DNA from 2 places in the Micromonospora sp. NPDC003944 genome. Region 1 is predicted to be linked to the other one. Evidence: predicted binding sites of a transcription regulator. Region 1 holds the regulator's gene; the other holds the start of a gene.
What was found. The regulator HspR, encoded in region 1, represses chaperone genes until heat shock. The targets are predictions, from matches to a motif close to TTGAGTNNNNNNNACTCAA.
Positions count from the first base shown of each region.

Region 2: a site for HspR is predicted at 2,593-2,611, ahead of lon (endopeptidase La). Genes of this name have one in related genera too.

Region 1 is NZ_JBSGIV010000007.1:21,678-25,506, reverse strand. Features, by position in the region: gene grpE (nucleotide exchange factor GrpE) at 1-499, shown strand, start outside; gene dnaJ (molecular chaperone DnaJ) at 588-1,769, shown strand; gene ACWER9_RS05040 (heat shock protein transcriptional repressor HspR) at 1,800-2,240, shown strand; gene ACWER9_RS05035 (hypothetical protein) at 2,378-2,572, shown strand; gene ACWER9_RS05030 (hypothetical protein) at 2,732-3,163, opposite strand; gene ACWER9_RS05025 (cation:proton antiporter) at 3,432-3,829, opposite strand, start outside.
Region 2 is NZ_JBSGIV010000045.1:52,704-56,532, forward strand. Features, by position in the region: gene ACWER9_RS21750 (DoxX family protein) at 1-99, opposite strand, end outside; gene lon (endopeptidase La) at 245-2,575, opposite strand; gene ACWER9_RS21760 (manganese catalase family protein) at 2,710-3,579, opposite strand; gene ACWER9_RS21765 (sensor histidine kinase) at 3,664-3,829, opposite strand, start outside.

The DNA.
Region 1 (3,829 bases):
CGGTCCGCCGGTGGTGGACGCCCCGGCGCAGCCGGTGGACGGCGGCGCTAAGGGCACCTCGCTCGGCGCCGAGCTGGAGGCGCTCCGGGCCGAGTTGGACGAGCGGACCAGGGACCTGCAGCGGGTGTCGGCCGAGTACGCCAACTACCGCAAGCGGGTCGACCGTGACCGCAGCCTCGTGCAGGAGCAGGCGACGGGCTCGGTGCTTGCCGCGCTGCTGCCGATCCTCGACGACCTGGACCGGGCCCGGGAACACGGCGACCTGGTCGGGCCGTTCGGCACGGTGGCGGAACAGCTCACCACCGCGCTGGGCAAGTTCGGCCTGAACGCCTTCGGCGAGCAGGGCGACCCGTTCGACCCGACCCGGCACGAGGCCGTCGCGCACCAGACCTCGGCCGACGTCAGCGAGCCGACCTGCGTACAGGTCATGCGACGCGGCTACCAGCTCGGTGAGCGGCTGTTGCGCCCCGCGCTGGTCGCGGTCGCGGAACCGGAATAGTGCCAGACAGTGACCGGGCCGTCCCGCCCACCGCGCAGCAGCGGTGGGCGGGACGGCCGGGCCACCAGGGTCGGAAGGAGGTGGACCGGTGAGTTCGAAGGACTGGATCGAGAAGGACTTCTACGCCGTGCTCGGCGTGGACAAGGCCGCCTCCGCGGATGACATCAAGAAGGCCTACCGCAAGGTGGCCCGGGAGTCGCACCCGGACCACAACCCGGGCGACCCGAAGGCCGAGGAGCGGTTCAAGGCCGCGTCCGAGGCACACCACGTGCTCTCGGACAGCAGCCGTCGTCGCGAGTACGACGAGATGCGTTCGCTCTTCGGCTCGGGCGCGTTCCGACGTAACGCCCGGGGTGGCGGTCAGCCGGGTGGCGTGCCGTTCGACGTCTCCGACATGTTCGGCGGCGGCGCAGGCGGCGATCGTCGCTTCGGTGGCACCGGCTTCCAGGACCTGTTCAGCTCGATCTTCACCGGAGGCCAGGCCGGTGGGCAGGCGGCCGCACGCGGTCCGGCCCGTGGTCGGGACGTGGAGACCGAGGTGGCGCTGGACTTCGGCGACGCGGTACGCGGGGTGACCCTGCCCCTGACGCTGCGCGCGCCCGGAGTCTGCGACACCTGCCACGGCAACGGGGCCAAGCCCGGCACCCAACCGCGTACCTGTCAGGTCTGTCACGGTGCCGGGGTGACCACCCGCAACCAGGGGTCGTTCAGCTTCTCCGAGCCGTGCCGCAACTGCCAGGGCGTGGGCACCGTGGTCGAGGAGAAGTGCCCCGAGTGTCACGGCAGCGGCGGGGTCACCAAGACCCGCACCATGAACGTGCGCTTCCCGGCCGGTGTGGCGGACGGTCAGCGCATCCGGCTGGCCGGGCGTGGTGAGCCGGGCGAGCGTGGCGGCCCGGCCGGAGACCTCTTCGTGCAGGTCAAGGTCCGGCCGGACGAGCTGTTCGGGCGTACCGGAGACGACCTGACGCTTACCGTGCCGGTCACCTTCGCGGAGGCCGTGCTCGGCACGGACCTGCGGGTGCCCACGCTCGACGGCGCGGTGACCCTGCGGGTTCCGCCGGGAACGCCGAGCGGGCGGGTGCTGCGGGCCCGGGGCAAGGGTGTGGTTCGTCGCGACGGGCAGGCCGGTGACCTGCTGGTCACGCTGGACGTGGTGGTGCCGGCCCGTCTGTCGGACGAGGCGCGCACGGCGCTGGAGTCGTTCGCCGAGCAGACCCCGCCGGCGGCTCGGGAACATCTCGACGCACGGGTGCGTCGAGTCAGTTAGTCCGGTGGAATGGACGCGGAGGTGAGCGGGATGTCGGGCGAGTTCCTCGGTTCGGGCGACCCTGCCTACGAGGCCAAGGTGCTGATGATCTCGGTTGCGGCGCGGATGGCGGGGATGCACCCACAGACCCTGCGCCAGTACGACCGCCTGGGGCTTGTGCAGCCCGGTCGGGCTGCTGGCGGCGGACGTCGCTACAGCGTCCGGGACGTGGTGCTGCTGCGCGAGGTGCAGCGGCTCAGCCAGGACGACGGGATCAACCTGGCCGGCGTCAAGCGGATCATCGGGCTGGAGCGGCTGCTGGAGCAGGCGCAGCAGCGGGTGGCCCGGTTGGAGGCGGAGTTGGACGCCGCGTACCGCCGGGTGGCCGAGTTGGAGTCGCTGGCCCGCTTCCCGGGTCGGGATCTGGTGCCGACCAACCGCACGTCCACAGCTCTGGTGGTGTGGCGTCCCCGCCGTACGCCCGATCGCTGACCCGCCGCTCACTCGAACCTGTCTTGTCGGCCCGGACTGCGCTGGATTTCCCGGCGCGGTCCGGGCCGTTTCCGTTAGCCTGTCGATAAGGGTCCAATCGGCTTAATCCGGACCTACCGGCATGGCGAGGGGGAGCGATGGCGGAGCCGACGAAGAAGGTGGCCCAGCAGACGGAGGACCGGTTGGAGAGCCTGGCCGAGACCGTCCGCAAGAAGTTCGACAAGGTGACCGAGGGGACCTACCGGGACCGGATCATCGCGGGCCGGTTCGCCGAAAACGGCGACCAGGCCGGCGAACGAAGCCGAGCCGAGACGGAACGCAAGCAGGCCTGACCGGTGACCGACGTGCGGGCCGGGACCCACGGGGGGTCCCGGCTCGTTCGCCGCGCGACGTTCCGCGACCTTGCAGTTTGGGATGACGGAGTGTCTAGCTTCGTGCAATAGGTCGGGACAGAAACTGCAAGATCGGCGAAGTGAACGGAGCGATCCGGTTCAGCCGAGGCGGCGGTTTTCGCGCACCAGGCCGCCCTCGCACCAGTCCCGGTAGACGAAGAGGTCCGGTCGGGCCAGCAGCACCCGGCCGTTGTGCGCCCAGACCTTCATCAGCTCGTCGCCGTCCCGCTCGGCCTGTTCGACGAGCTTGCGGAAGCGACGCTTCGGGTGGGCGCGGAAGTTCGTCCGGATGCCGTCGGCCGCGTAGATGTAGAGGCAGTGCAGCGCGAATCGCCGGGCCGGACAGGTGGGATCCATCGCCAACTCGAAGAGCGTCAACACCAGTCGGTCGCCGGAGACCAGCAGGTCCCAGTCGGGCGGCATCGAGGCCAACGGCACCGAATCAGGCTTGTACGCCCAGGACCGCAACTCCGCCGGAGTCGGATCGACGGGGTTGGCGAAGCCGTGGAAAGTCGACTCCTGCACGCTCACCGGCCAACCTTCCGCTCTCGCCCGCGTATGGCAACGCTGCCTGCGGACCGTGGCTGCTGGGGCGAAACGGTAACCCGCCGCCGGGTGCTGCGGTAGTCCCCATGGGGAGCAATTCCGCAACCGTTGGCATGGGTGGGTCCACTGCATCGACGGAGTGGCCGATGATGCCGACTACGTCTTCCTGGAGTCCGGTTTGGCCCGGACCGAGGCGCACCGCTTCTACCTTCGCGAAGGCGCGACCCACGCGGCCGCGGCCTTCAGGTGGACCTCAGTGCAATGAGTCGACGACCGGGCTCGGCTGCCGCCGCTGGGCTGCCGCGCGGTTACGCAGCCACCGCTTGAACCACGGGAAGTCCGGCAGTCGGGCCAGGATCGGCCCGGTGACCACGGTGATCAGGACGTACGTCGCGGCGAGCGCTGCCAATCGCGGCTCGACGCTCCCGGCGGCCACGGCGAGCCCGGCGATGACGATTGAGAACTCACCCCGGGGTACGAGTGCCAGGCCGGCCCGCCATCGACCGGGTTCTGCGATGCCGACCCGACGGGCGGCGAGGTAGCCGGTGGCCGTCTTCGTCCCCATGGTGACCACGGCCAGGGCGAGTGCCGGCAGCAGCACCGGCGGGATGTCCTGCGGGTCGGTGGTCAGGCCGAAGAAGACGAAGAACA
Region 2 (3,829 bases), on a different contig from region 1:
CATCGTGTCGTGCAGCTTCTCCTTGGGTTGGGTCAGCTTGACCACGCCGATGCCGCCGAAGATGGCGGCGAGCAGGATCTGAACGATCCACAGCACCATGTTCACAGGGGTTTCCTCCGGGGGTACCGCCCTACGGCGGAGAGGTAGTTGACGTCTCAAGCACGACAGTACGGTCCTGTGAAACGCGGGCACAGCGACAGGCCCCCGCCGTCTCGAAAGCGGCGGGGGCCTGTCGTGTGGTACGTCAGACCGCGAAGAGCGCCGGACCGTCAAGCGTCTTCACGTCGGCCGGGCGCAGCGCCAGGGCGAGCACGTCGGCCACGTCGGCCAGGGTGTGCACGGTCAGCGCCTCGCGCACCTCGGTCGGCAGGTCGTCCAGGTCCGGCTCGTTGCGGGCCGGGATGATCACCTCGGTGAGGCCGGCCCGGTGCGCGGCGAGCAGCTTCTGCTTCACCCCGCCGATCGGCAGGACCCGCCCGGAGAGCGTCACCTCACCGGTCATCCCGAACTCGGGGCGGACCGGACGTCCGGTGACAAGCGACGCCAGGGCCGTGACCATGGTGATGCCGGCGCTCGGACCGTCCTTGGGCACCGCGCCCGCCGGGAAGTGGACGTGGATCCGGCGTCCCGCCAGGGCGTTCGGGTCGATGCCGAACCGCCGCCCGTTGGAGCGCAGGTAGGAGAGCGCGATCTGCGCCGACTCCTTCATCACGTCACCGAGCTGGCCGGTCAGGGTCAGCCCCGGCTCGCCCTCCATGCTCGTCGCCTCGATGAAGAGCACGTCCCCACCGGCGCCGGTGACGGCCAGGCCGGTGGCCACGCCGGGCACGGCGGTGCGCTCGGCCGACTCCGGGGTGAACTTCGGCCGACCCAGGTAGCCGGTGAGGTTGTCGGTGTCGACACGTGCCGGCGTCGGGTCCGTGGCCAGCGTCACCGCCACCTTGCGCAGGATCTTGGCCAGGGCCCGCTCGAGCTGCCGGACGCCCGCCTCCCGGGTGTACTCCCCCGCGATCAGCGCGAGAGCCTCGTCGGTGACGGTGACCTCGTCGACGGTCAGCCCGGCCCGCTCCCGCTGCCGGGGCAGCAGGTGGTCGCGGGCGATGGCGACCTTCTCGTCCTCGGTGTACCCGTCCAGGGTGACCAGCTCCATCCGGTCCAGCAGCGGGCCGGGGATGGACTCCACCACGTTCGCGGTGGCCAGGAAGAGCACGTCGGACAGGTCGAGGTCGACCTCCAGGTAGTGGTCCCGGAAGGTGTGGTTCTGGGCCGGGTCGAGCACCTCCAGCAGGGCGGCGGCCGGGTCACCGGCGTAACCGGCGGCCAGCTTGTCCACCTCGTCGAGGAGCACGACCGGGTTCATCGAACCGGCCTCGCGCAGCGCGCGGACGATCCGACCGGGCAGCGCGCCGACGTAGGTGCGCCGGTGCCCACGGATCTCCGCCTCGTCACGGACACCACCGAGGGAGACCCGGACGAAGTTGCGCCCGAGCGCCCGCGCCACCGACTCGCCGAGGCTGGTCTTGCCGACCCCGGGAGGGCCGGCGAGGGCGAGCACGGCGCCGGAGCCGCGACCGCCGACCACGCCGAGGTTGCGCTCGGCCCGCCGGTTGCGCACGGCCAGGTACTCCAGGATGCGGTCCTTCACGTCGGCCAGGCCGGCGTGGTCGGCGTCGAGCACCGCCCGCGCCGCGGCCAGGTCGGTGTTGTCCTCGGTACGCGTGCCCCACGGCATCTCGAGCACGGTGTCCAGCCAGGTACGGATCCAGCCCGCCTCCGGGGAGGCGTCGCTGGCCCCCTCCAGCTTGCCGACCTCGCGCATGGCCGCCTCGCGGACCTTCTCCGGCAGGTCGGCGGACTCGACGCGGGAGCGGTAGTCGGCGGAGCCGTCCGGCTCGTCCTCGCCCAGCTCCTTGCGGATCGCGGCGAGCTGCTGACGCAGCAGGAACTCGCGCTGGGACTTCTCCAGCCCCTCCCGGACGTCACTGTTGATCTGCTCGGTGACCTCCTGCTCGGCCAGGTAGTCCTTCACCCAGCCGACGAGCAGCTCCAGCCGTGCGGTGACGTCCGGCGCGGCGAGCAGCTCGGTCTTCTGCTCCAGCGTCAGCCAGGGCGCGTAACCGGCCGAGTCGGCCAGCTCGGAGAGGTCGGTCATCCGCTCCACCGCGTCGATGACCTGCCAGGCGCCGCGCTGCTGGAGCACGGAGGTCACCAGGGCGCGGTACTCGCGGGCCAGTTCACGGGCCCGACCGGCGTGGGCGGGTTCGTCGAGTTCGGTCGCCTCGACCCAGAGGGCGGCGCCGGGGCCGGGCACGCCGGAGCCGATCCGGGCCCGGGACAGGCCACGGATGACGGCGGCGGGCTCACCCTCGGGCAGCCGGCCGACCTTCTCGATGGTGGCCACCACGCCCACCGGTCCGTACTCGCCGTCGATGCGCGGTACGGCAAGCAGCTTGCGGTCACCTGTCGCCCGTGCCGCGTCGATCGCGGCCTGGGTGGTGGGGTCGAGGGTCACCGGGATGACCATGCCGGGCAGCAGCACGGCGTCGGTCAGGGGAAGTACCGGAAGAGTTGCCATCGAACACCTCGCGTTAGTTGAGCGTGTCTCACTCAAGTAACAAAGCGTTCCCCTTGTTCCAGCCTGTGACCCAGGCCACTTTCCCGGCCCGGTCCGGCGGGTCGCCCGGACCGGCGGGCGACCCGGCAGGCACCTCAGGTGAGCGTGCTCTTCACCGTGTTCACCACCGAACCGGCCACTCCCGGGTTGGTGCCGTAGAGCCGGGGGTCACCCGGGGGCAACACGGGCTCCGGCGCCATCGCCCGTGGGTTGTCGTCGTAGCGGAACTCACCCTTGCCGTCCGGCGACGGCCCGGACGCCCAGCGCCCCTGCGCGGCGTCGGTGCCCGAGGAGAAGCCCAGGTAGGTGTAGCCGTACTCCTCGGTGAACTCGCCCGAGTCCGGGAACGCCTCCGGCACCGGCATCTCCTCCAGCCCGTCCTCCTTGAGCTGCTCGATCGCCGCCAGCCACATGTTCTGGTGCATCGTGTCGCGGGCCAGCAGGAAGCGCAGCATCTGCTTGACGCCCGGGTCGTCGGTCATGTGGAACAGCCGAGCCACCTGGAGCCGCCCCTGCGCCTCGGCGGTGACGTTGAGCTGGAAATCGGCCAACAGGTTGCCGCTGGCGGTGATGAACGCGCCACTCCAGGGCACACCGTTCGAGTCGGCGGGGAGGGCGCCACCACCGCCGTGGATGAAGTGCGCCGGGTTCTCGCCGGCGTAGGTCGCGGCACCCCCGGGATCCTCCGCGATCCCCTCGGTCAGCGACAGCGGCGCGTTGTCCAACAGCCGCGTGATCATCGTGACGATCATCTCGACGTGGCCCATCTCCTCGGTGCCGACATCGAGCAGCAGGTCCTTGTACTTACCGGGTAGCCGGCAGTTCCACCCCTGGAACAGATACTGGTTGGCGACGGTCATCTCGCCCCACTTGCCGCCAAGCACCTCCTGAAGGCGACGGGCGAACGCCGCGTCCGGGCCGTCCGGTTTGGCCTCGAACTGCAGATCCTTGACGTGCCTGAACATCGAACCTCCTCGGTACCCGCAGACAGGTAGCGAGGCGGTTCCCACCCCGGTGACCCGTACGGGCCAACCGGCGTCCCGCGCGGGTCACCGCAGCGGGTGCGCCGTCGGCAGCAGCACCTCCAGCGCCACGCCGCGCGGACGCAGCCGGTGCGCCCGCAACGCTCCCCCGTCCGTCGCGACGAGCTGCCGCGCGATCCACAGGCCCAGGCCGGACATCCCGACGGCCGGCGCCGGACGCCGCAGCGCGACC